DNA from 4 places in the Clostridium sp. AWRP genome. Region 1 is predicted to be linked to each of the others. Evidence: riboswitches for the same ligand, from Rfam matches in the RefSeq annotation. Region 1 holds a riboswitch; each other region holds the start of a gene.

The links. A riboswitch is a leader RNA that binds a small molecule or an ion and turns the genes downstream of it on or off. The one in region 1 is predicted to bind thiamine pyrophosphate.
Region 2: it holds a riboswitch for thiamine pyrophosphate, as region 1 does, so the genes downstream of both, DMR38_RS22180 (cache domain-containing protein) here and thiD (bifunctional hydroxymethylpyrimidine kinase/phosphomethylpyrimidine kinase) in region 1, are expected to answer to the same signal.
Region 3: it holds a riboswitch for thiamine pyrophosphate, as region 1 does, so the genes downstream of both, DMR38_RS04160 (TatD family hydrolase) here and thiD (bifunctional hydroxymethylpyrimidine kinase/phosphomethylpyrimidine kinase) in region 1, are expected to answer to the same signal.
Region 4: it holds a riboswitch for thiamine pyrophosphate, as region 1 does, so the genes downstream of both, tenA (thiaminase II) here and thiD (bifunctional hydroxymethylpyrimidine kinase/phosphomethylpyrimidine kinase) in region 1, are expected to answer to the same signal.

Annotation. Positions count from the first base shown of each region.
Region 1 covers NZ_CP029758.2:3,552,896-3,558,913, reverse strand. Annotated here, with positions in the region: gene DMR38_RS16520 (HAD-IIA family hydrolase) at 1-94, opposite strand, end outside; gene thiE (thiamine phosphate synthase) at 128-739, opposite strand; gene thiM (hydroxyethylthiazole kinase) at 730-1,539, opposite strand; gene thiD (bifunctional hydroxymethylpyrimidine kinase/phosphomethylpyrimidine kinase) at 1,570-2,373, opposite strand; TPP riboswitch at 2,495-2,596, opposite strand; gene DMR38_RS16500 (universal stress protein) at 2,820-3,233, shown strand; gene splB (spore photoproduct lyase) at 3,445-4,467, shown strand; gene DMR38_RS16490 (ABC transporter ATP-binding protein) at 4,485-5,222, shown strand; gene DMR38_RS16485 (ABC transporter permease) at 5,227-6,018, shown strand, end outside.
Region 2 covers NZ_CP029758.2:329,194-335,211, forward strand. Annotated here, with positions in the region: gene DMR38_RS01555 (carbon-nitrogen hydrolase family protein) at 1-926, shown strand, start outside; partial or broken gene DMR38_RS22175 (methyl-accepting chemotaxis protein) at 1,090-2,058, opposite strand; gene DMR38_RS22180 (cache domain-containing protein) at 2,083-2,766, opposite strand; TPP riboswitch at 2,815-2,913, opposite strand; gene DMR38_RS22185 (winged helix-turn-helix domain-containing protein) at 2,969-3,478, shown strand; gene DMR38_RS22190 (hypothetical protein) at 3,807-3,899, shown strand; gene DMR38_RS01580 (hypothetical protein) at 4,143-4,466, opposite strand; gene DMR38_RS21660 (hypothetical protein) at 4,456-4,716, opposite strand; gene DMR38_RS01585 (staygreen family protein) at 4,778-5,245, opposite strand; gene DMR38_RS01590 (methyl-accepting chemotaxis protein) at 5,378-6,018, shown strand, end outside.
Region 3 covers NZ_CP029758.2:925,571-931,588, reverse strand. Annotated here, with positions in the region: gene DMR38_RS04165 (ABC transporter permease) at 1-689, opposite strand, end outside; gene DMR38_RS04160 (TatD family hydrolase) at 707-1,441, opposite strand; TPP riboswitch at 1,504-1,606, opposite strand; gene DMR38_RS04155 (LTA synthase family protein) at 1,665-3,515, opposite strand; gene DMR38_RS04150 (hypothetical protein) at 3,695-4,276, shown strand; gene rlmD (23S rRNA (uracil(1939)-C(5))-methyltransferase RlmD) at 4,280-5,656, shown strand; gene nhaA (Na+/H+ antiporter NhaA) at 5,855-6,018, shown strand, end outside.
Region 4 covers NZ_CP029758.2:2,890,741-2,896,758, reverse strand. Annotated here, with positions in the region: gene DMR38_RS13170 (molybdopterin-dependent oxidoreductase) at 1-1,307, opposite strand, end outside; gene DMR38_RS13165 (LysR family transcriptional regulator) at 1,718-2,620, opposite strand; gene DMR38_RS13160 (TspO/MBR family protein) at 2,776-3,276, shown strand; TPP riboswitch at 3,508-3,615, shown strand; gene tenA (thiaminase II) at 3,706-4,365, shown strand; gene DMR38_RS13150 (ABC transporter ATP-binding protein) at 4,370-5,122, shown strand; gene DMR38_RS13145 (ABC transporter permease) at 5,119-5,862, shown strand; gene DMR38_RS13140 (ABC transporter substrate-binding protein) at 5,859-6,018, shown strand, end outside.

The DNA.
Region 1 (6,018 bases):
CAAGAGATTCTACTGCTCCTGGAAGAGGCTTATTTCCTATATAAATTACTCCATCTAAATCAAATAGAAATGCATCAAATGCATCAAATATCATATTACTCGCTCCTTAAATTTTATTTCTATAAAGCTATTTGCAAAGAGCCTTACTAGCCGCAGTTATATTGCTTTTCCCTAAAATAGCAGATATAACTGAAATACCATCAACTCCAGTTGACAATACCTCTTTAAAGTTAGTTTCGTTAACGCCGCCTATTGCAACAGCAGGTATACTTATACTGTTATATATTTTATGGAGACCTTCTATACCTATAGGAGTATCTATATCTTTTTTTGTTCCTGTGAAAAAAATTGTACCTATTCCAATGTAATCTGCACCACTTTTTTCTGCATCTAAGGCTTCATCCACATTGCCTGCAGATATTCCAATTATTTTATCATTACCTAATATTTTTCTAGCTGTGTTTATAGGCATATCGCTTTGACCTAGGTGAACTCCATCTGCATCTACAGCTTGGGCTATATCAAGTCTGTCATTTATTAAAAAAGGAACTTTATAGTGATCAGTTACTTTTTTAACTTCCTTAGCAATTTTGTAAAATTCTCTTGTGGACGCATCTTTTTCTCTAAGCTGAACGAGGGTTACGCCGCCTAAAATTGCTTCCTCTACGGCTTGATTCAGGGGCTTGTCTTTTAAAAAACTTCTATCTGTAACAAGATATAAACTATAATCTATTTCCAAATTATTTTACCACCTTTCTTTAATTTTTCTTCACTCAATTCATATATGGAATCTATTAGCTTAACCCTAAAAGTTCCAGGGGCTTTTGCTGCTTTGTAGGCTCCTTCACCAGCTATATTCATTGAAAGTATAGCACTTATAGTAGCTGTAAATTTATCCTCAGAGGCACCTATAGCAGCACCACATAATGCTCCAAGCATACAGCCTGCACCAGTTACTTTAGTTAACATTTCCACTCCGTTTTGAATTACAGCACTATTTTTACCGTCTGTTATAAAATCTTCCTTGCCAGTTGCAGCGACTACACAGTTGTACTTTTTGGCTAAAGCTGCAGCTGAATCCAAAGCTCCTTCTCCATTATCTAGGGAATCTACTCCTCTTACGTTAGAAGATTGTCCTGCAAGAAATTTAATTTCACCTACATTTCCTTTTATAACATCTACTTTACCAACTTGCATAATTCTATTTATAACTTGAACTTTCCTTGGTATAGCAGCACAAGCTACAGGATCAAGTATTACAGGTATATTGTGAATTTTTGCAGAGGTACTTGCTAAAATTACTGCAGCTTCTTGTTCTTTTGTGAGGGTTCCTAAATTTATATATAGGGCAGAAGATATTTTTACAAAATCAAAAACTTCATCATAAGCTTCACACATGGCAGGAGAAGCTCCATAAGATAATAGAATGTTTGCACAGTCATTTATAGTGACGCTGTTTGTAATACAGTCCACAAGAGGTACTTTATTTCTTACCTGTGTTAATACTTTTGATACACTATCTAAGTTTAAATTATCCACTTTTCATACTCCTTTATATTAGAATTCTGTTTATTTGAAATCTACATCAGCTTTTTTATATAATTCAATGAAATGTCCCACAGGACCGACGCCGCTTCCTATAGAGAAGGAATTTTCTATGGCCTTAGTTATATATTGCTTTGCAAGATATACGGATTTATCGGTGCTTTCACCTTTAGCCAAGAAGGAGGCTATGGCAGAAGATAAGGTGCATCCTGTTCCATGGGTGTTTTTGGTATCTATTCTATGACCGGCTATGTTTAATATCTTGTCTTCATAAAGTAAAACGTCGTTGGCATCATTGCACCTATGTCCTCCTTTTACAAGCACGTTTTTAGCACCTAGATCTTTTATTCTAAAAGCTGCTTTTTCCATATCGCTGCTATTTTTTATTTTCATTTCTGTTAGAACTTCAGCTTCTGGAATATTTGGAGTTACAACGTCTGCAATGCTTGTCAGATCTTTTATAGCTGTTTGTGCTTCAGGTTTTAAGAGAAAGTAACCACTTTTTGATACCATTACAGGATCAATTACTATGTTTTTAGCTTTGTATTCTGTTAAAAGCTTTTTTATTACAGATATGGTTTTGCTGTTTGAAACCATACCAATTTTTACTGCATCTACTTGTATGTCATCAAATATAGATCTTATTTGTGCTTCTACAATTTCAGGAGTTACATCCATTACGTCCTGAACTCCTATGCTATTTTGAGCTGTAACAGCAGTTATGACACTCATGCCATATACGCCAAGGGCACTCATTGTTTTTAAATCAGCTTGTATACCAGCTCCGCCACAGCTGTCAGAACCTGCGATTGTTAATACTTTTTTCATTTCTAACACCTCTAATTTAGTAACTTTAAAATTATAAATTTTACTTAGTGGGAGTATTACAGTAGGTGGGCATCAGTCAAAAATAAAAGGTATATGCAGAAAAGCATATACCTTTAAAATCAAAAATGTATAAATTGCTTCCCTACGCCAGTTTTATCTGGATCAGGTTCAAAGGGTTAGAGAAAGATCTCTTCTCAGCTTTGCAGCACCCCCACAAAAGTATTAAATTTTATACATTAATTTTACTACAGTGATAAAAATTTGCAATATTAAATTTTAATATTTATTTCATTGACTAAGTTTACTTATATGTACATAAATGAAATATGGAAGGCGTTAGCAATGATGGAAGTCAATAAAAGTTTTTGCAGTACGTGTGATATAATGGCATTAATTGAAGATTTTTATTGCAAAACAAATTAATAAAAGTGATAGGATGTGTTGATATGAAAAAGAAAAAAATTTTAGTCCCATTAGATGAAACAGAAAGAAGTATGCATTCACTCGACTGTTTAAAAAAATTGTTTCCCAGAGATGAAGTACAGTTAACTATTATGTATGTATCTGAAATAGTTATAGCAAATGAAACGGGTGTATCAAATAGCATGGTAGATATGGCAAGGGAAAAAGGTGAAAATATTTTAGATAGAGCTGAAAGAAAAATTCAGGAATATAAAACTGAAAAATATTGTGTTTTTGGACGTGTAGCAGATGAGATACTGAAAAAAGCAAATTGTGATGAATTTGATATGATAATTATGACTAAATCCAACAAAAAGGGTTTGGCTAGAATGATTGGATCCGTAACAAGTAAAGTATTAAAAAATTCACAGGTTTTAGTTATGATTGTTCCAGAATAAAAATAGTTTAAAATAGCCATAATGTTGTACAAGCATTATGGCTATTTTTATCTGCATATTAAAATATTCACCTGAGATTTGGAATTATATGTAATTTGATTTAGAATATTTTTAATGATTTTTTCACATACTTTAATGAGCATTATATGAATTGCTTGAGGTACAAAATGAGTTTTGTTTAGAAACTCTATATCAGGAAGGTGTGTGGTTGATGTTTGTTCCACGTAGAGTTATTTTTGAAAAGGGTACATTAGAATATTCCCTGGGAAATGAGATATACAGTAGATTTAAAAATGATGACGAGGTGGAGATAATAAAATTGTCCTCAAATAGAGTTATGTCAGCTGTACCAGGAAAAGATATATATGAAAAGTACAGGGAAGGCAAAAAGACTTTAGTTGTGGGTGTAAAAAAGAGCTTAAAATTTCAAAGTTGTAAGCCTTCGGCACATTATCAGCTGCCACTAGTTAGTGGCTGTATTGGACAGTGTGAGTACTGTTATTTAAATACACAATTAGGGGAAAAACCTTTTGTGAGAGTTCACGTCAATGTTGATGACATTTTGAAACAGGCTCAAAAATATATAGATGAAAGAAATCCTGAAATAACTGTATTTGAAGGTGCTGCAACTTCCGATCCAGTTCCTGTGGAGCCTTATACAAATTCACTTAGAAAGAGTATAGAATACTTTGGAGATCAAAAGCTTTCAAGATTTAGATTTGTAACAAAGTACAATGATATAGATGGACTTTTAAACATAAATCATAACGGTCATACGGAAATAAGATTTAGTTTAAATACAGATAAAATAATAAAAGAATATGAGCATCATACAGCTTCAATGGAAAAAAGAATAGAAGCAGCTGCAAAACTTGCCAAAGCAGGTTATCCTATAGGTTTTATAATAGCACCTGTATTCATATATGAAAATTGGAAGCAGGAATATGAAAAAGTTTTAGACATGTTATATGATAGAATTCCTAAAACTTTAAAGAGTTCTATTGGATTTGAAATAATATCTCATAGATATACAACTAAGGCTAAAAATATCATACTACAGGTATTTCCTAAAACAACGCTGCCAATGGAGGATAGTGAGAGAAAATTCAAGTATGGTCAATTTGGATACGGTAAATTTTTGTACACGAAAGAGCAAATGGAAGAAATTAAAACCTTTTTTGAAAGAGAACTTTCAAGTAGATTTTCAAAAGAAAATATAAAATACATTATATAAGCAGGAGAATTTTAATCATGGGTGAATTAGAAAATATAGTTAAAATAAAGGATGCAGAAGTTAGATATGATAAAAAAGTTGTATTAAGAAATATTAATATGGATATAAAAAGAGGAGAGATAGTCGGATTTTTAGGACCTTCTGGTTCAGGAAAAACAACTCTTGTAAAATCTATTATTGGAATGAAAGAATTATCTAAAGGATTTATTGAAGTACTTGGTGAGAAAATGCCGTCACTTGGTGTAACTTCAAAAATAGGATATATGGCACAAAGTGATGCACTGTATGATGATTTAAGTGCAATTGACAATATATTGTTTTTTGGAGAACTCTACAATATTAAAAAAAGTATTATAAGAAAAAGAGCTGAGGGTGTTTTAAAACTTGTTAGCTTGGAAGAACAGTATAAAGATGCAGTTAAAAACTTTTCAGGTGGAATGAAGAGAAGACTATCATTAGCCATAGCACTAGTACATAGGCCTAGACTGCTCATTTTAGATGAACCTACAGTTGGCATAGATCCTGTTCTTAGAAAAAAATTCTGGGATGAATTTTATAAAATTAAACGAGATGAGGGAACTATAATTATAACTACACATGTAATGGATGAAGCATATAAGTGTGATAGACTTTTTTTGCTCAGAAATGGAATTGTAATAGCAGAAGGAAGTCCAGATAAAATAATAAAAAGCTCTGGTGGAAAAACTATTGAAGATGCTTTCCTATACTTTAGTTCTTTAAAGGAAGAGGTGTAGCTATATGAATACTTTTTCTGTAGCAAAAAGAGTTATAAGGCAAATTATAGGAGATAAACGATCTCTTGCATTATTATTTGCCGCACCAATATTTGTTCTGTATTTGTTAAGTATAATGTTGAATTCAGGTATAGATAAGCCCAATTTAGAAGGAATAAATTTACCACAAACACTTATGAAATCACTTAAAAATGAGACAAATATAGTGGAAGTTAAAGATGAAAATATGGCTCTTGACAGAGTAAAAAATAATGTTATAGATGGGCTGGTTAAATTTGAAGATGATAAAATTATAGTGACTGTTGAAGGAAGTGATATGGCAGCTTCAAATTCAGTGAAAAAATCAGTTTCAAAAGCTTTTAATGAATATATGCATACTAGTCTTGCATCAAATCCGATGCTGAAGCAGCTGGGTTTTAGAATGATTGATAGTGAGTATAAGTATATAAACGGTTCTGAGAATATGACAACTTTTGATACGGTTGCTCCGTTGATGATGGGATTTTTTATATTCTTTTTTGTATTTCTCATGGCAGGGGTATCTTTCTTAAGGGAAAGAATCAGCGGTACATTGGATAGACTTATGGCAACACCTATTAAGAGAATAGAAATTGTATTAGGATATTTTTTAGGGTTTGGTATATTTGTTATGTTTCAGACTCTAGTTATTCAGCTGTTTATGGTATATGGGCTTGGAATTATCATAAAAGGAAGTCCAATTTTAGTTTTACTTGTAAATGTGCTGCTGGCAGCAGGGTCATTGACACTTGGAACTTTACTTTCTGCATTTGCTAAA
Region 2 (6,018 bases), 1.4 Mb from region 1:
TTGAAAAGTCTTGTAAGTTAATTGATGAGGCAGCATCAAAGGGGGCAAAATTAGTAGCGTTTCCAGAAGCTTTCTTACCAGGATATCCTTGGTTTGCTTTTATTGGACATCCAGAATACACAAGAAAATGGTATCACGAATTATATAAAAATGCTGTAGAAATCCCTAGTTTGGCAGTTCAAAAAATAAGTGAATCAGCAAAAAGAAATAAAACTTACGTTTGTATTTCTTGTAGTGAAAAAGACGGAGGATCATTATATCTAGCACAATTATGGTTTAATCCAGAAGGAGACTTAATTGGAAAACATAGAAAGATGAGAGCTTCTGTTGCTGAAAGACTCTGTTGGGGTGATGGAAATGGAAGCTTAATGCCTGTATTTGAAACTGAAATTGGAAATTTAGGTGGATGTATGTGTTGGGAACATCAAGTACCATTAGACCTTCTTGCTATGAATTCTCAAAATGAACAAGTTCATGTAGCATCTTGGCCTGGATATTTTGATGATGAAATTTCAAGTAGATATTATGCAATTTCTACTCAAACTTTTGTATTAATGACTTCGTCAATTTACTCAGAAGAAATGAAAAATATGATTTGTGAAACGAAAGAGAAGAGAAATTACTTTGACACGTTTAAAAGTGGACATACTTGTATTTATGGACCAGATGGAGAACCAATTAGTGAAATGATTGAAGCAGAAACAGAAGGAATTGCATATGCGGATATAGATGTAGAAAAAACAATTGACTTTAAATATTATATTGATCCAGCTGGACACTACTCTAATCAAAGCCTTAGTATGAATTTTAATCAGAATCCTACTCCAGTTGTTAGAAAATTCGGAGAAATCAAAAATAAAGTTATAACATATGATGAAATTAATTTATCAATAGGTAACGAAGCTGGACAGACAAAAATTCTTTAAAAACAAGAATAACCATTACACTAAAAATGTGAATATTACTTGATGAAGTTTTTATAACTTTTAAAGAAAGAAGCAGCAGGTCAGGTACATGATTATCAGTCTTGGTATCCAGATCGGATTTCCACCGATAAGTATGTACCCATCTGGACGCACATTTAAAATATTATATTTTAAATTTATTTACTTCATCAAGCATTTCTTTAGTCATATTACTAAGTGTTTGTGATGATGCTGCTATTTCTTCTGATGATACTGAAATCTCTTTTGAAGTTGCTGAAACTTCAAGTGAAACTGAGGATACATTTTCTACCCTATTTAAAATAGTATTTTTATCTTTATTTATGTCTTCAGAAGAATTCATAACTGTTTCAATTTTAGGAATTACGTCATTTACTGCTTCTATAATGTTTTTAAATGATATTATCGAACTATCTATAGTTTTAACTTGATTTACTAATTCACTATCCATATTCACAGAGTCTTGAACTATAGTATCAGTATTTTTAGATATCTTACTAATTAATTTACTAATATTTTTTGATGATAATTGAGATTGTTCAGCAAGTTGTCTTATTTCATCTGCAACAACTGCAAATCATTTACCCGATTCTCCTGCCCTAGCTGCTTCAATAGCAGCATTTAATGCTAGTAAATTTGTTTGCTCTGCAATGTCATTTATTATGTTGATAATTTTATTTATTTCATTTATATTATTTCCAAGTCCAACAATTTTACCATTAAAAATCTTAAATGAATTACTAACATTTGATACAGATTGATTTAGTTTATTCATTTCTGTACCACTTTCTTTTGCCATTAAACTAATTCCCCTAGACTTCGAATCTACAACCTGTATTTCATTAACCATTTTAGATAACTTATCACTAAAGCTATTAAGAATATCTGTTATATTTATTAAGTCTTCAGATTGGGAACTTGTTCCTTTTGCAATTTCGTTTATAGCTTCTGAAACATTTTGTGATGAACTAGATATTTCTTCTGCAGTGGAAGATAAGTTTTCTGACTGCATATTAATATTTAAAGAATTTTCTTTTATTCGGTTAATCATTCCTTTTAATGATTCCTGCATCACTTTCATGGAATTTGTCATGGCTCCGACTTCATCTTTCATTTGCAAATATTTAGGTGAAACTTCCTAGCATAAATCTCCTTCTGCTAATGAATTCAAATGTTTCGAAGCAGATTTTATTCCTTTAGAGATGCTATTAGCAATAATATAAACTATGGCAGCTCCAAGCAACATAAATAGTATGGAAAATCCTATAATGGGAATTCTTAGAGTATTTAATTCTGACAATATTTCGCCTTTTGACACGCAAACTCCAACAGACCATTCAGTTCCTTTGACTGGAGCATATCCTACATATTTATCTTCTCCATTATAAACATACTGATCCATTCCTGATTCTCCTGTTCCCATTTTCTTATGAATATTTGCTAAAGCTTGCAGTTTAGCATCTTTTTTTGCATCTTCAATGGGATTATCCATCTTTATGACTTTATTTTTATCAGGATTAGCAATGAGTGCTCCATCTTTTATTATCATAAATGCATAACCTGTTTTTCCAAACTTAGCCTCATTAGTTATGTCGCTTAAACGATTACCATCCCTTGTTTCAAGTAATACTCCTACAATTTCATTATTGTTTTTAATAGGAACTGCATACATAACTACTACATCGCTTTTATTTTTGCTTATCAATGGATCTGATACATTACTTTTACCAGACAAGGCTTTTTGAATATATAATCTTTCTTTAAGATTTGCAGTTGTTCCATCTGTGTTCTGCAAATTCCCGTTTGTATCTACTATGCTCATTCTCATACCGCCTATTCTTTTTACCTTTCCTATAAGAATAGACTTTTTATCATGTTTGTGCTTGGTTCCTTACAACAGTATTAACTGACAGGTTCTAAGGGTTAGGTTTTATCCTTCTCAACTATATTAGTTCCCCTGCAAATTTTACCTAAGTATATAGATATCCAAGTTGATAAATAAATATAGTATTGGAGTAAATAATATGGAAATGCATTTAGTAGAAGTTGAAACTCTACATGGATATACAATAAATGAATTAAATGAAATAATTAACTCATCAACGAGCAAGTATACCAGAGCGCTTTTAAGCACTGTAATAATGAGATATAACGGAATTCATACCAATGATATAATGAACACCCTTTGCAGAACACGTGCAGCTATAACTGCCTATATACACAAGTGGAACGAATATGGAATAGATTCAATTATAGATAATCGCGGCGGTTCTAAAAGCAGTTTTACTGATGAAATGCTTAAGGATTTAAAGAACGTAGTTCTAAGCAAGTCACCTGAAGCTTTTGGTTATACGCGGTCCAGCTGGACAACAGCTTTATTATCCCAATATATTGAAGATAAATATGGTAACTCCTATTCACAAAAGTGGATAAGACAACTACTAATAAGTCTTGGCTTTTCCTTTAAAAGAGGTCAATATAAACTAACCAAAGGAGATGCTGAGCTGCAAGCTATCTTTAAAAAAAATAGCTGATTTACTGCCTATCATTGAGAACACAGATGACTCCGTCCTATATGTTGAAGATGAAACAAGAATAAGACTAGAGTCTGTTAACCGCAGGAGTTGGAGTCCTATAGGGCAATCCCCTATAATTGAAAGTAATAACATACGAGCAGGTTTCAATATCATTGGTGCTACAGAGATATCTAAGAATTATAATACTCTAATCAATATATATCCAGCACAACACTCAATTACTTCTATAGAAATGCTTGAGTTTTTAAAATAACTTGTTGGGCAAAGCAAAGGTAAAAGGATATTTTTAATATGGGACAATTACAGAATTCACAAAGCAAAGAATATCGAAGAATTTGCAGAACTTCATAAAGAAAAACTATTTTTGATTAATCTTCCAACATATTCCCCTATGCTAAATTCACAAGAAAATGTGTGAAAATGGCTTAAGGATATATGCTTTCAGTGCAAAATTCGAGAGTCTATTAGTAAATTCAAAAAGTTTATCGAAAAACTTTTTCTCGATTGTAATTCAGATAAAGAGCACTCTGTTATGAAGTCCCTTGTTAATGCCAAAAGTTACTATAAATAATTTAGCTTTCAACTTGGATATCTATAGCATCAATTTATCTTTAAAGCAATATCTTCTAAAATTAGAGTTTCCCCAAAATTAAAATTCACGTCAAAGCTGTCCCATTAATTTCAATACTTGAGGCATAATTAGTTGTTGAGATGCTTTAATTTTAAAAACAGGTTGGAGAAAACTTTTAATTCCAGTAAGTGTTTTTTCCAATATTGTATAAATACCGCCAGCTAATGCATAATAATCAAAGTCGGGTATACCATAAATACGATTAGAAATATTTTCGATACATTTAATTAATGCACTCTGTGCTTTCCTTTCTGACATCATTGCAATAAATCCTATAATTAAAGTTAGAAATAAATTCATAGTTCTTATGGAATTTAAGCTTCGTACTCTTATATTTTCAAAATCAAACTGCAAAATGTTTATAAAACGTTTTGTTATCATAACCTCTATCAAGTGCTTTAATGCCCTTATTGTCAAAACTTTCCCTAATAAAATTTAGTCCTTTTAAAGCTTCTTCATTCTCGCTTATAAAATTCTTCTCAATATTAGAATACATTTTTGAGTACACAGATACCGGTATACTGTACTTACTTGTAAGTGCAGCAATCTCAAGACAATTTATAAATATGTGGACAATTTTCAAGTTTATTTTTAACTTATCCACAAGTAGTATTTAGTCATTTCTGAAAAAATGGGGAAACTCTATCTTCTAAAATAGGAGGTGTCTACATGCTGGAAGGTTTACTAATATTATAATTTGAAAAAGTTCCCCAGTTTTCTATTTTATTAAACTTGGGAATAGTTGACATAAAGTAAACTATTATTGGAGAATTATCTAATTCAGGATGAGCACCAAAAAATTCTTTATCCCCATATTTAATAGCTTCTAAGGCAAGAGGTAATTCACGTCTAAATATATAATTTCGCATAGTTATAACCTTTTGGCTAAATGCCCCACCTACATATAGATGTATATAAAAAGAGTAGCTCTTACTTTTTTTAATCCATTTACCAAGGACTTCATCTCTCGTATGATTAATTTTATCATAGGCATAGCTTATCCCAATAGTCAAAAAAAGCTCTGCAGTTATATCAGAATGGGTAAGGGTGTAGTGTCTGGGTACAATAGGATCCGTAGTAGTAACTCCTTTTCTAAATTCTACTGAAAGTTTTTTAGGATTTAATATACTCATATAATTCCTTCTTAATATAATGATTCTTATAAAATAGTATATGATAGTTATAAATGTTATGTTAGTAATTTGGATTTTATTAGGTTTTGTTATAATATATAGTATATAAGGAAATGGAAGGAGAGATAATGTATGGCTTTTTTTAAAAATATGCCAGTAAGGGTAAAATTAATTTTATGTTTTCTTATTACATCTATATTAATTTTTATTGTTGGAATTATAGGTATAAATTCATTGAGAATTGCGGATACAAATTCTCAGGAAATGTACAGTAATAGACTTCAGAGTGTGTACATGCTTACAGATATGAAACAAAATTTGACACAGGCTGAGTCTGATATATTACAGTTGGTGTATGTAAATGATAATTCTAAAAAGGATGATCTAGAAAAAGATATTCAACAAAATAAAGCTGAAAGTGATAAATATATCTCTAGTTACGAAAAGTTATCCATGAATGATGAAGAAAAGCAAATATGGCCTACATTTAAAAGTCAACTTAATCAATATAGAACGTTAAGAGAAAACGTTGTAAAATCTGTAGATACGGCAAATAATGATAAGATAGTAAGACAGTATGAAGAATTAATAGGTTATAAAACAGAAATGTTTAGTAACCTTGAAAAACTTATAAGTATAAATAATGGTATTGCTAAGGCATCTAATGTAGATGACCATTTAGTATATATAAATTCAAATAGAGCTATGATAATATTAATGATAATAGGATTACTAATTGCAATAGGCCTTGGATTATTTGTATCAAGAGATAT
Region 3 (6,018 bases), 2.0 Mb from region 1:
ATAACAATGACTAAAATTGAAGCAAAAACCTTGTCCAATTGATATGCATTTTTTGCCCTTACCATGTATACACCAATACCATTATCTCCTCCAAGCCATTCACCTATAATTGCAGACATTATCATATAAGTTGCTGCTATTTTTAAGCCTGAAAAAAAATTCACCATAGCATAGGGAAGCTTTAAGTGATAAAATGTCTGTAATTTTGAAGCTTTCATAGTGCTAAATAAATTTATATAATCCCTGTCCACTTTCTCAAAGCCATCCACAAGGCTTACAACTATCGGGAAAAAACATACCATTACCACTACTATTATTTTCGGAAGTACTCCAAATCCAAACCATATTATAAACAAAGGTGCAATTGCTATAGTTGGAATAGTTTGAGATATTAGTAAAATAGGATATATTGACTTTCTCACAATCTCAAAACTATCCATTATTACAGCCAATATAAAGGAAAATATTATAGATATAAAAAAACCTATAAAAGATTCGTACAATGTAGTTTCTGTATTTTCCATTATATTTTGGAAATCTGATACAAGAGTTTTTAAAATATCCAGCGGAGAAGGAATAATATACTGAGGAACATGGGCAAAGTTTATTGTTAACTGCCATATAAGTACAACTATTGCTATTGTAACTATAGGATATATTTTACTTTGAATGTTTTTTGTTTTTTCCATATATAAGCACCTTCAGTCTATAATTTTAATTTATTAAAATTGTCATAAATTTTTTCTCTAACTTCTTCAAACTGGAGATTCTTTATTAAAGAAATTTTTCTTACAATATTTATAACTTCAGATGGATATCCATATTTTTTATTTACCCATTCAAGTGAAGTAGGTCCATCAGTTTCTGTTAAGATTTTACCTAGAGGAAGAATTTTTACTATCTCATCTGTAAGTTTAGAATATCCTATATCAACACTTATTGTAAAATAGCACCCATACTCCAAAAACTTTTTTAATATATTCAAATCTCCACTATACCAATGAATTATAGGTGTTCTTAAATCATATTTCTTTATATAATCCAATACCTCCTTTTCTGCTCCTTTAGTATGAATGTTTGTTATTTTGTCATATTCCTTAGCTTTACCTAAAAAGTATTCAAATACTAGATTCATATAAGGATATTTTTCTTTCTCCAAAACCCAATAGTAGTCAAGTCCTATTTCTCCAATAATTTTACATTCCTTTACATAATCATCGAACTTATCTAAATCCTTGTAGTTTTTATGTGCCTCCCATGGATGTATTCCAAAACATGGAGTTATATTTTTATTATCTTTACTTAATTTTTTTGTAAATATATAACTTTCCAAATCCATAGAACATCCTAGGGTTTTAATATTGCTGCGATTTATACTCTTAATTGCATTATTTAAATTATCTTTATAAAAATCCATATGATTATGCGCATCTACAAACATTTTATTCTCTCCCTATACTTTAACAAAAATAAAAAGCACTATTATAAAAACAGTGCTTTGAATCCAATATTAAAGTAGCTTTCCTACGTCGGCGTTACCCGAATCAGGTTCAAAGGGTTAAAGTTTTCACTTTTCTCAGCACAAATGGCACCCCTGGCACTATAAATAATTTTAGATTAATTACATTTTTATACTAGCACTTATCCAAATAAATGTAAATATATTATTTGTTCTTGTCCAAATTTAGTTTTTTAATTAAATTATGTCTCAAAATATAATCTGAATAACTCAGCTGATTCAATATGTAATCTTCTTCTTTTTCAAGTTTATCACTTTTAGAAATTTTATTTCCCGTATTTACATCATAATAAATATCATCTTGTGAAGAATAATAACAATCTTTATCTATAAAAGAACCATTCCTAAATATAACTCTTTCGCTTTCAGGATTAAAGAGATCTTTACCAAGCATTTCTTCTTCCTTAAGTTTAAATAAATTACATACCGTAGGATATATGTCCATCTGACCTCCATAAACATGGTTTACTCCTTTCACAGATTCATCAGGAAAATGAATAAGCATAGGAACCTTTTGAAGCTTCTCCCACTCTAAATCAGATTTGGAACTCATCCTTAAAAAGTTAAAAAGCTGATCTTGTTTATCTTTAGGTATTGCATAATGATCTCCATATAGTACAACTATTGAATTTTTTAAAGTACCATTTTTGTCTAGTTCATCTAAAAACATTCCAAGCTGTTCATCCGTATAATGTATTGCCTGCATATAATTCCCAATAAGACTTCCTTTATAATCTCCTACATCAAAATCCCCATATTTATTTACATCATCATAAGGAAAATGACTTGTTAGAGTTATTAGGAAAGCATAATATGGACTTTTCATATTTTTTAGCTTGTCTACAGATTGGTTAAGAAAAGACCTATCGCTTAAGCCAAGTCCTATAGACTCATTTTGTTTATAACTTTTTTCACCATAAAAAGTATCAAAGCCAAGCTTTTTATACATTATGTTTCTATTCCAAAAACTTTCCCTAAATCCGTGTAAAGCCGCAGTATAATAACCTTCATTCTTAAAATTTTTAGGCATTGCATTGTATTCATTACCAGAGTAAAGCAAATATGCTGCACCTGCTGATGCAGGATAAAGTGAATTGTTTGTCATAAATTCTGCATCAGAAGTTCCTCCAGCTGCCACCTGATAGTAAAAATTATCAAAATACTCCGAACGTCCTATCCATCTATTTAAATTGGGAGTTATCTCCTTTCCATTTACAGAAGAATTTATAACAAATCCTTGTAGTGCTTCTACCTGTATCATTATCAAGTTTTTGCCTTGTCCAATTCCGTTTAAATTTTCATGACTGGACTTGCTTTTATCTATAAAATATTCTATAGCCTGAACTTTGTCCTTAGACATAGGAGTTAACCTATTTATATTGGCAGAAACACAATTATAAATATCCAGGCAGTGATAATTTACTGTACCCAATTTTTTTGCTATATACACTTTATTATACATAGTTGTAAGAAGTCTTGGTTGTTCTTTTGATAAAGCGTAAAAGCTTTTGAAATCAATAAAAATACCTACTAAAATAAATACTAAAAACACTGATACTCTAACTTTTGTAGAAAGCCTCCTATTATGACCTACCAAATACCTATTTATAAAGGGAATTATAAATACAATATCAAAAAGATATAAAAAATCTTTAAAGTCCAGTAGGTTAGCAACACTAGATTTTACCGCATTTAATTGAAATCCGCTTATCAGAACAGATACAGATATAATATCTTTAAAATACTTATAATAGATCAAATCACTAACTATGAATATACTTATAATACAATTACATATATACAAAAATCTAGCACGACCTCTAGTTTTAAAAATGAAGGCAATAGATACCAATACAAATACTGAGGCTAAAGCTGGCATAAACGAGCTTTTAAATGAACTCATATGTTTTCCATATACTAATATTTTAAACATTACTACAGTTACAAAAAAAATTACATCTATAAAATTTGTAAAAAAAGATTTAATTTTATCCATATTACTTTCCCCCTATGGACATTTGTAATCCTAAAATTCATGAAACTAATATGTATAATTATAAAACAATATGTTAACAAAATGAAAGTATTTTTTCGTACCTATTTACATAAATGCCATAGTGTAGCATAATATATTTATTACGAAGAAGTTAAAAGAATTAGGAGGTTGTATTTTTAATGGGAGAAAAAGAAGATAACATAGAAGATAATATAGAAGAACTCTCAGTAAATGAACAAGACAAGAAACAATTTTTGGAAGAACTTAAAAATAAAAATTTAGAAGAAGAGAAAAAACTTGAAGAACTTAAAAATAAAAAATTAGAAGAACAAAAAAAGCTTGAGGAAGAAAAAGCAAGATTTGAAGAAGAACAGAAAAAGAAGGAATTAGAAGAACAAAATAAACAAGTAGAACATGTTGAAGAACATATTGTTGAAGAACATATTAATGAAAAAGTTCCAAATAAAATTGAACCTAGTGAGGATAAGTCAAATGAGAAAAAAGGAACTCTGATGCGAAATTTCAAAATTTCTTTCATAGACACAGCTGTATCAGCTGTAGTTTCAATAGCAGCTTTATATTTATTTGACTTGATATTAAGACTCATATTTGGATACTATGTTTCGGATATGAAGGGAGTATTTATTATACTATTTGTAGTAATACTAATTCTATATCCTATTATAATGAAAGGTTCCAAATTAAATAAAACATTAGGTGAAAGGTTCTCCAAAACAACATCCATAGAAAGGAAAGATTAAAAGTTGAAAAAAGGCAGCGAATATGAATTTTTCATAGAAGAACTACAATTTCCAGCTATAGGAATAGCAAAAAAAGATGATATGGACATACTTATAAAAAATACTGTTCCAGGTCAAAAGGTAAAAGCTAGAATTACAAAGAAAACAAAACACTATTTAGAAGCGAAAGTTACAGAAATACTTGAAAATGTAAATTATGCAGTAGATCCGTTTTGTCCTCATTTTAATTTATGCGGTGGATGTACCTCTCAGTTTATACCTTACGGCAAACAATTAGAACTAAAAGAAAAACAAGTTTTAGATTTATTTGAAAAGTCATCTATTTGTGACTTTGAATTTCTAGGCATAGAAAAAAGTCCTGAAAAAACTGAATATAGAAATAAGATGGAATTTTCCTTTGGTGATGAGCAAAGGGGAGGACAACTCACCCTTGGAATGCATATAAAAGGAAGATCTTTTGGCGTTGTAAATGTAGATAATTGCAGCCTGGTAGATGCAGATTTTACACTTATTTTAGATAAAGTTGTGACTTATTTCAGAGAAAAAAATTTGCCCTATTACAAAATAAAAAGCCACGAGGGATATCTAAGAAATTTAGTATTGAGAAAAGGTAGAAATACTGGAGAAATACTTATAAACATTGTGACAACTTCTCAAATACAATTTGATTTAGATGGTTTTAATAAATTATTGCAAGATCTCAACTATAAAGGCACTTTAGTTGGGATACTTCATACTGTAAACGACAATCTATCAGACATGGTAAAAGCAGATAAAGTAGAAATACTCTATGGTAGGGATTATATTATGGAAGAAATTTTAGGATTGAAATTTAAAATATCTCCTGAATCTTTCTTTCAGACTAATTCAAGGGGTACGGAAAAACTATATTCCATAATTAAAGATTTTCTTGGAGATGCTTCCTCAAAAACAGTTTTTGACTTGTACTGCGGTACGGGAACTATAGGTCAAGTTTTAGCTTCCAGTGTAAATAAAGTAGTGGGAGTAGAGCTTATAGAAAAGGCTGTTGCTTCTGCCAATGAAAATGCCGGGTTAAATAATATAAAAAACTGTAGTTTCATAGCCGGAGATGTAAAGGATATTTTAAATACTTTAGCGGATAAACCAGACATAATAATACTTGATCCACCAAGACCGGGAGTTCATCCTAAAGCATTAAAATATGTAATTGATTTTAATGCACCTGTAATAATTTACGTATCCTGTAATCCTAAAACTCTAGTTCAAGATTTAAATGTATTAATTGATGCAGGTTACAATGTAGATAAAGTAAAACTTATGGATATGTTTCCTCACACACCTCATGTTGAAACCGTGGTTAAGCTAATTAAGTACACCCAAGAGGTAAAATATAAATAACAAAAATAGGTAATTACTACAAAACTTTCAAAAAAAGAATGTTTGGAGGAAATCCATGGTGGGAAACTCGATTAGAGTGTCCCACCTTTTTTGTTGAAAATTTTTAGAAACAAAAATTTTCATAAATAATTTATGATACAATATTTTATTTAAATTAAGCTTTTAGGGTATATTTAATATTAGAAAGGAAATTAAATTATGAAAAATAAGTTTTATAATAAAATTGTTAATCCACTTATATACTTTTTTAAGAATGAGTCTTCTAGTGGTTTAATACTTTTAATTTGTGCAATAATAGCAATTATAATGGCTAATTCCAGCTTAGCTGAAGCATATGAACATATACTTCATACTTATATAAC
Region 4 (6,018 bases), 660 kb from region 1:
ATATTACCCATTAGTGCATTTAGGTTAACTGCTGCCATAGCTGCTTGTACTGAGTTAGGGCTTTGGTCGGTAGCAACACCTAGGTTAAGACCTGAAGGGGAATTTTGTGTGTATAAATTAATAGCTTCTTCAATTTTGTTTACATCAAGCCAACAGGTTTTTGCTGCCTTTTCAAGAGTATAAGGTTCAACCCTCTCCTTTAAAAGCTGAAAACCAGTTTTACATTCAATTCCGTTCACCATGAAAGTTCCTTCGAGCGCAGGAGCTAGGTTATCATTCCAAGGATAGGTAAGTGGCTTAGCTGAGTTAGTTTTTGTATCCCACACCATAAAGGTATCGGGGATTTTGTGGTTATTACTTTTATCAGCACGCAATAACATCTTAGTTTTGACGTCTACAAGGTAGGGCAGATTTGTCCATTTCATGACAAAATCTTCATCGTAAAGTTTTTTATCGATAATGTAGCGTGTCCAAGCCAACATGAGTGCCACATCGCTTCCAGGCCTTATAGGTAACCAAACATCAGCCTTGGCTGCATCTGGAGTCATACGAGGGTCGATTACAACGGTTTTTACTCCATTGGCACGAAGGTCTGCAACGGCGCCTCCGCCCATTGCAGGACTGGAGTATGAAGGAGCGGATCCCCACATGACTAGACATTTGATTGGTGTCTCATCGGAATCGTAAATTTCTAGACAGTTTGAATCGGCGATACTGTAGTCCGAACCGCCATACATCAGACCATTGGCTAATGTACGTGGTAGATAACATTGAGCACAACCAGGCTCAAACCAGTTAGGAGTACCAAATACATTACAAAATCTAGAAATACTCCAAAACTCAGGGTTTCCACCTCCTCCAGTAGAGCATATTACAGCTTCTGCCCCATATTTTTCACGGGTTTCCATGAGCTTATTGGCAAGAATGTCAATAGCTTCATCCCAAGAAATACGCTTCCATTTATTTTCACCTCGTTTGCCAACTCTCAGCATTGGATACTTATTACGATTTGGATTATAAAGAGCTTGTATGCCTGAGAGTCCTTTGGCGCACATTGATCCTTTGTTCATTGGATTCTCAGGATCGCCTTCAAGCTTGATTACTTTCCCATTCTTAACATGGGCAATAACACCACAATTGGAAATACATGCTCTACAACATGTTCTGACGATTTTAGCCGTAGATGATGCATCATCCTGTACTGACTCACTTTTTACTAATCCATTTGAGCCGTTAATAGCTGATGTAATTCCTGTTATGTTTGTTGCACTAAGAAAATCGTTCGTATTCGTTTTTTGATTTTCCATTTGTTTACCTCCTTTACTACTAATAGGCTTAGATAATTATGTGCATATTTTGTGAATAAATTAATTATCTAATTTTAAGATACCATCTTATATACTAGCTTTCCAATTCAAAAAAAGCTGATTGCTTATTCCAAAAATGAATAATTGACTTTATAGTTCATATTTTTCTTAACTGTATTGTACAGGTAATTCATGTAAAATGGTTTGCTGTAAAATAAAGGAAATCACTGAACGGAACTCATATTGGATTTGAATAAAGTAACAGCAAGTTCATTTGCTATTTTTGATATTTAAACTTGCTGTTATGGAGAGTGCAATTAAATTTTAGATTGTGTATAAATTATTTAACTCCAATTTAGATATGATTAATAATATGCATCAGGGAGGACACAGGATTTTATAGAGAACTTCTAAGATTTATTTTTGTTATTTGCCATTTTAGCTATTAACATATTGACTAGTTCGTTAATCTTAGGATTCTTTTGACTATGTTTATTAATAAATGCACCTAGTGTAATTGAAATACTAGGTGAAAATGGTATTAAAACAACATTATTAAATGATGAATTACTTGCTAGTTTACGTGTTGTTAAAGCAGCACCATAGTTAGCTTCTACACCACTCAAAATAGTTTCAGGTCTTCCTCTAAATATAATATCTGGAGCAATATCATGTTGTTCAAAAAAAGCCATACATAAGTTAGATATACATGTATAGGGTTCCATTAACATAAGAGAAGAATTTTTTAATTGTTCTGGAAAAATAAAATGTAATTTTGCTAAAGGAGTATCTTTGTGAACAGCTAAAACAAGTTCATCTTCAGCAGCAGGAATAAAAAGAATTTTACTATTATCTGGATTTTCTCCATACCAATAAGTTAGTGCTATATCAAAACTATTATTTTGCAATCTATGAAATAGTCGTGGTTCTTCTAGTTCTACTAGATTGATTAGAAAAGAAGGATTCTCTAGTTCAAAGCGACTCATTGGAATATATAAATTAAAATTACCGATAATAGGCAAAGACAGTACTGTTATTCTATCTTTATAACCAGGCTGTAGTTTTTTGGACATATATGTTAAACGATAAATCTCGTCTAATGTATGCCTAGCTTGGGGTAATAATCGTTTCCCTTCAATAGTTAATTTTACACGTCTATGTTTACGATTAAAGAGTTGAACACCTAATTCACGTTCTAATGCTTGTATTTGTTTACTAACAGAAGATTGAGCAATATTTAGCTCTAAGGCAGTTTCCATATAACTGCCAGTATCTACTACAGTTATAAAATATTTTAATTGTTCTTCTGTCATTTTACCTCACCTATTCTGTTTTTTAATTAATTATATAATAACTTGAAATTGATTACAAGCATCATTTTTGCATAGGATTCTTTCGATTAATAGATATTATATTTTCAGAATAAAAGTCTTTCCTTTAAAATATAATAGCAGTAGGAGGTGAATTTATGTTTTGTAACGTATTTAAGGTAAATGGAGAAAAGCATATTGGAAAACTTATTATAAGTATTGTAATTGCAGAAGGAGTCGGAGCTATTAGTGCTTTTCTAGGAATGTCTAACCGAGAAATGTACAGTCAGCTTGTTAAACCTGTGTTTTCACCGCCTGGCTGGATATTTCCTATAGTGTGGATTATTTTATTTTTTCTTATGGGTACAGCTGCATATAGAATATGGATTAAAGGAAAGCAGGGAGAAGATGTTAAGAGGGTGCTGGCGCTGTATGTTGTCCAACTGGTATTAAATTTTATGTGGACAATTATATTTTTTAGATTTCAGTTATATGGTTTAGCTTTTCTAGAACTGATGATTTTGTTAGTATTTATTTTAATGACGACTTTTGAGTTTAGTAAAATTGATAAAACAGCAGCTTATTTAATGATACCATACATACTTTGGGTGTCATTTGCAGGCATATTAAATTATGCAATATGGATGCTAAATAAATGACATATATAATTAGGTATTGTTGTGAGAATATTTGAGATTTTGCATATTCACTCTTGAATGTTAAAATTAACTATTTTACGTTCAGAAGTGAATTTTTGTTTTTAAAGATATGTATAAAAGAATTAAACTTTGATATAATATGTGTTTAAATTTGCCTTTTTAGCATGTTGACCAATTTTTGTTATTGTAGTAACATAGAAATTGGATAGATAATGTAAAAATTAAATAAAATTAGTATCCCAGGGGGGCTGGTGTTACCGGCTGAGAGTAAGAATATAATTCTTAGACCCTATACCTGATCTGGTTAATGCCAGCGTAGGAAGAGGTTTTTATGTAATTGATAAATAAAGGTACAAGCTTCCTAAGAGGTTTGTACCTTTTATTTTTAATTAATAATGTGTATGTCAGATGAAAAAGGAGTAATTTATTATGAAAACGTCTATGAAATTATACGAAAGTGTAAAAGATATATGGGATTCTTACTATGAACATCCATTTGTAAAGCAAATAGGAAAGGGAAACTTGGAAATAGATAGATTCAAGTTTTATATGATTCAAGATTACATATATCTTTTGGATTATGCAAAAGTGTATGCCTTAGGGGTGGTAAAATCCAGTGAAGAAAGTATAATGCAGGGATTCTCAAAGATGGTGGACAATATATTAAATGGAGAAATGAATATTCATAGGCATTATATGAAAAAAATAGGCATTAAAAAAGAAGAAATAGAAAATGCTAAAGCTTCTATTGAAAATATTTCATATACAAGCTATATGCTGTCTGTGGCTCAAATGGGAGATTTAATGGATTTAACTACTTCTCTTTTAGCTTGTATGTGGAGTTATTATTTAATTGGTAAAAAATTGAGTAAAATAGATGGGGCACTGGACAATGAGTTTTATGGACAGTGGATAAAAGGATATATATCTAGTGATTATGAAAAGGAGACTAGGTGGGTGATAGATTTGTTAGATTATTTGACAGAAAATATATCGAAAAAGAAATTTAGCAGGTTAAAGGAAATATTTATAAATACAAGCAAGTATGAATATATGTTCTGGGACATGGCTTATAACAAGGGGATGTGAAATCATGCTGAAATTTAAAAATGTAAGTTTCAAATACGAGGAAGATCCTGATTTTATTATAAAAAATCTCGATTTTGATGTAGGTAAAGGGGAATTTATAAGTATAGTAGGTCCCAGCGGATGTGGAAAAAGTACTGTATTTAGACTTATTTGTAAGCTGGAAAAGGCTTTTGGGGGAGATATAATTTTAAAAGATAAAAATATAAATGATTTAAAAGGTTACATAGGATACATGCCGCAAAATGATCTCCTTATACCCTGGCGAACTATACTTCAAAATGTATATCTTCCCCTTGAAGTTAAAGGTGAAAATTTAAAAAAGGCACAGGTTCAGGCAGAAAAAATGCTAACAGATTTTGGACTTGAAAAATATAAAAATAAATATCCAAAGGATTTATCAGGAGGTATGCGGCAAAGGGCGTCTTTTGCAAGAACTCTGCTTACGGGAGCAGAGGTGCTGCTTTTGGATGAACCGTTTAGTGCATTAGATGCTATAACAAGAGTTTCTATGCAGGAATGGCTCATTGATAAATGGCTAGCTTTAGATAAAACTATATTATTTATAACCCATGATGTAGAAGAAGCTCTTTTTTTATCAACTAAGATATTTGTTACATCAGAAACTCCAATAAGAAAATTTAAAGAAATAAAAGTGCCTCTCAACTATCCAAGGACTAGAAGTATGATAGATACACCTCCTATATTAAAGATAAAAGAGGAACTTATAAGTGAACTAAAAAAGGGGGTTAAGCTGTGAAAAGGTATAGATCATCCATAATAGTTGCTGTATTGTTTTTTGCAATATGGCAGGCTCTAGCAATGTATATAGATGCAATGTATATACTGCCTTCTCCTACTGCCATTTTAGAAAAAATATGGGAACTTAAAGATGTTTTATTTTTAGTACATCTTCCTGCTACTCTTTTGATTACTATTGAGGGACTTTTTATATCTATAGTGCTTGGGGTAGTGATTGCTGTGGCTATGAATATAAGTGAAAGAATACAAAGAGCTCTCTATCCAATTGTAATTGTAACCCAAACAGTTCCAATTACTGCACTTGCACCTATATTCATACTTTGGTTTGGATACGGTATATGGAGTAAGGTACTTGTAACGGTACTTATAACATTTTTCCCTATAACTATAAATGTATATGACGGACTTCGTTCTACAAGAAAAGATATGGAAGAACTTTTAATTACCTATGGTGCTAGCAAAAAAGATATATTTATGAAGTTAAAGTTTCCGGCTTCACTCCCTTACTTTTTTTCTGCACTTAAAATGGCAGTACCTTTAAGTGTAGTGGGGGCAGCTGTAAGTGAGTGGCTTGGAGCAGAAGCAGGCCTTGGATATTTTAGTAAGAGAATGATGACACAAATGGATGGGGCAGGAGTGTTTGCACCTATTGTCATATTATCACTAGCTGCTCTAATTTTAGTGGAAATATTAAATGTTTTAGAAAACAAAATAGTAAAATGGAGGAATGAAGTATGAAAAAAAATAAATATTTATCTTTTGTAATGGCATTCTTATTGATAGCTGTTATGTTAGTAGGATGTGGAAATAGTAGTGATTCATCGAAAGGTAAGGATGGCAAGTTAGAAAATGTGGATTTAGTACTTGATTGGTATCCAAATGCAATACACAGTT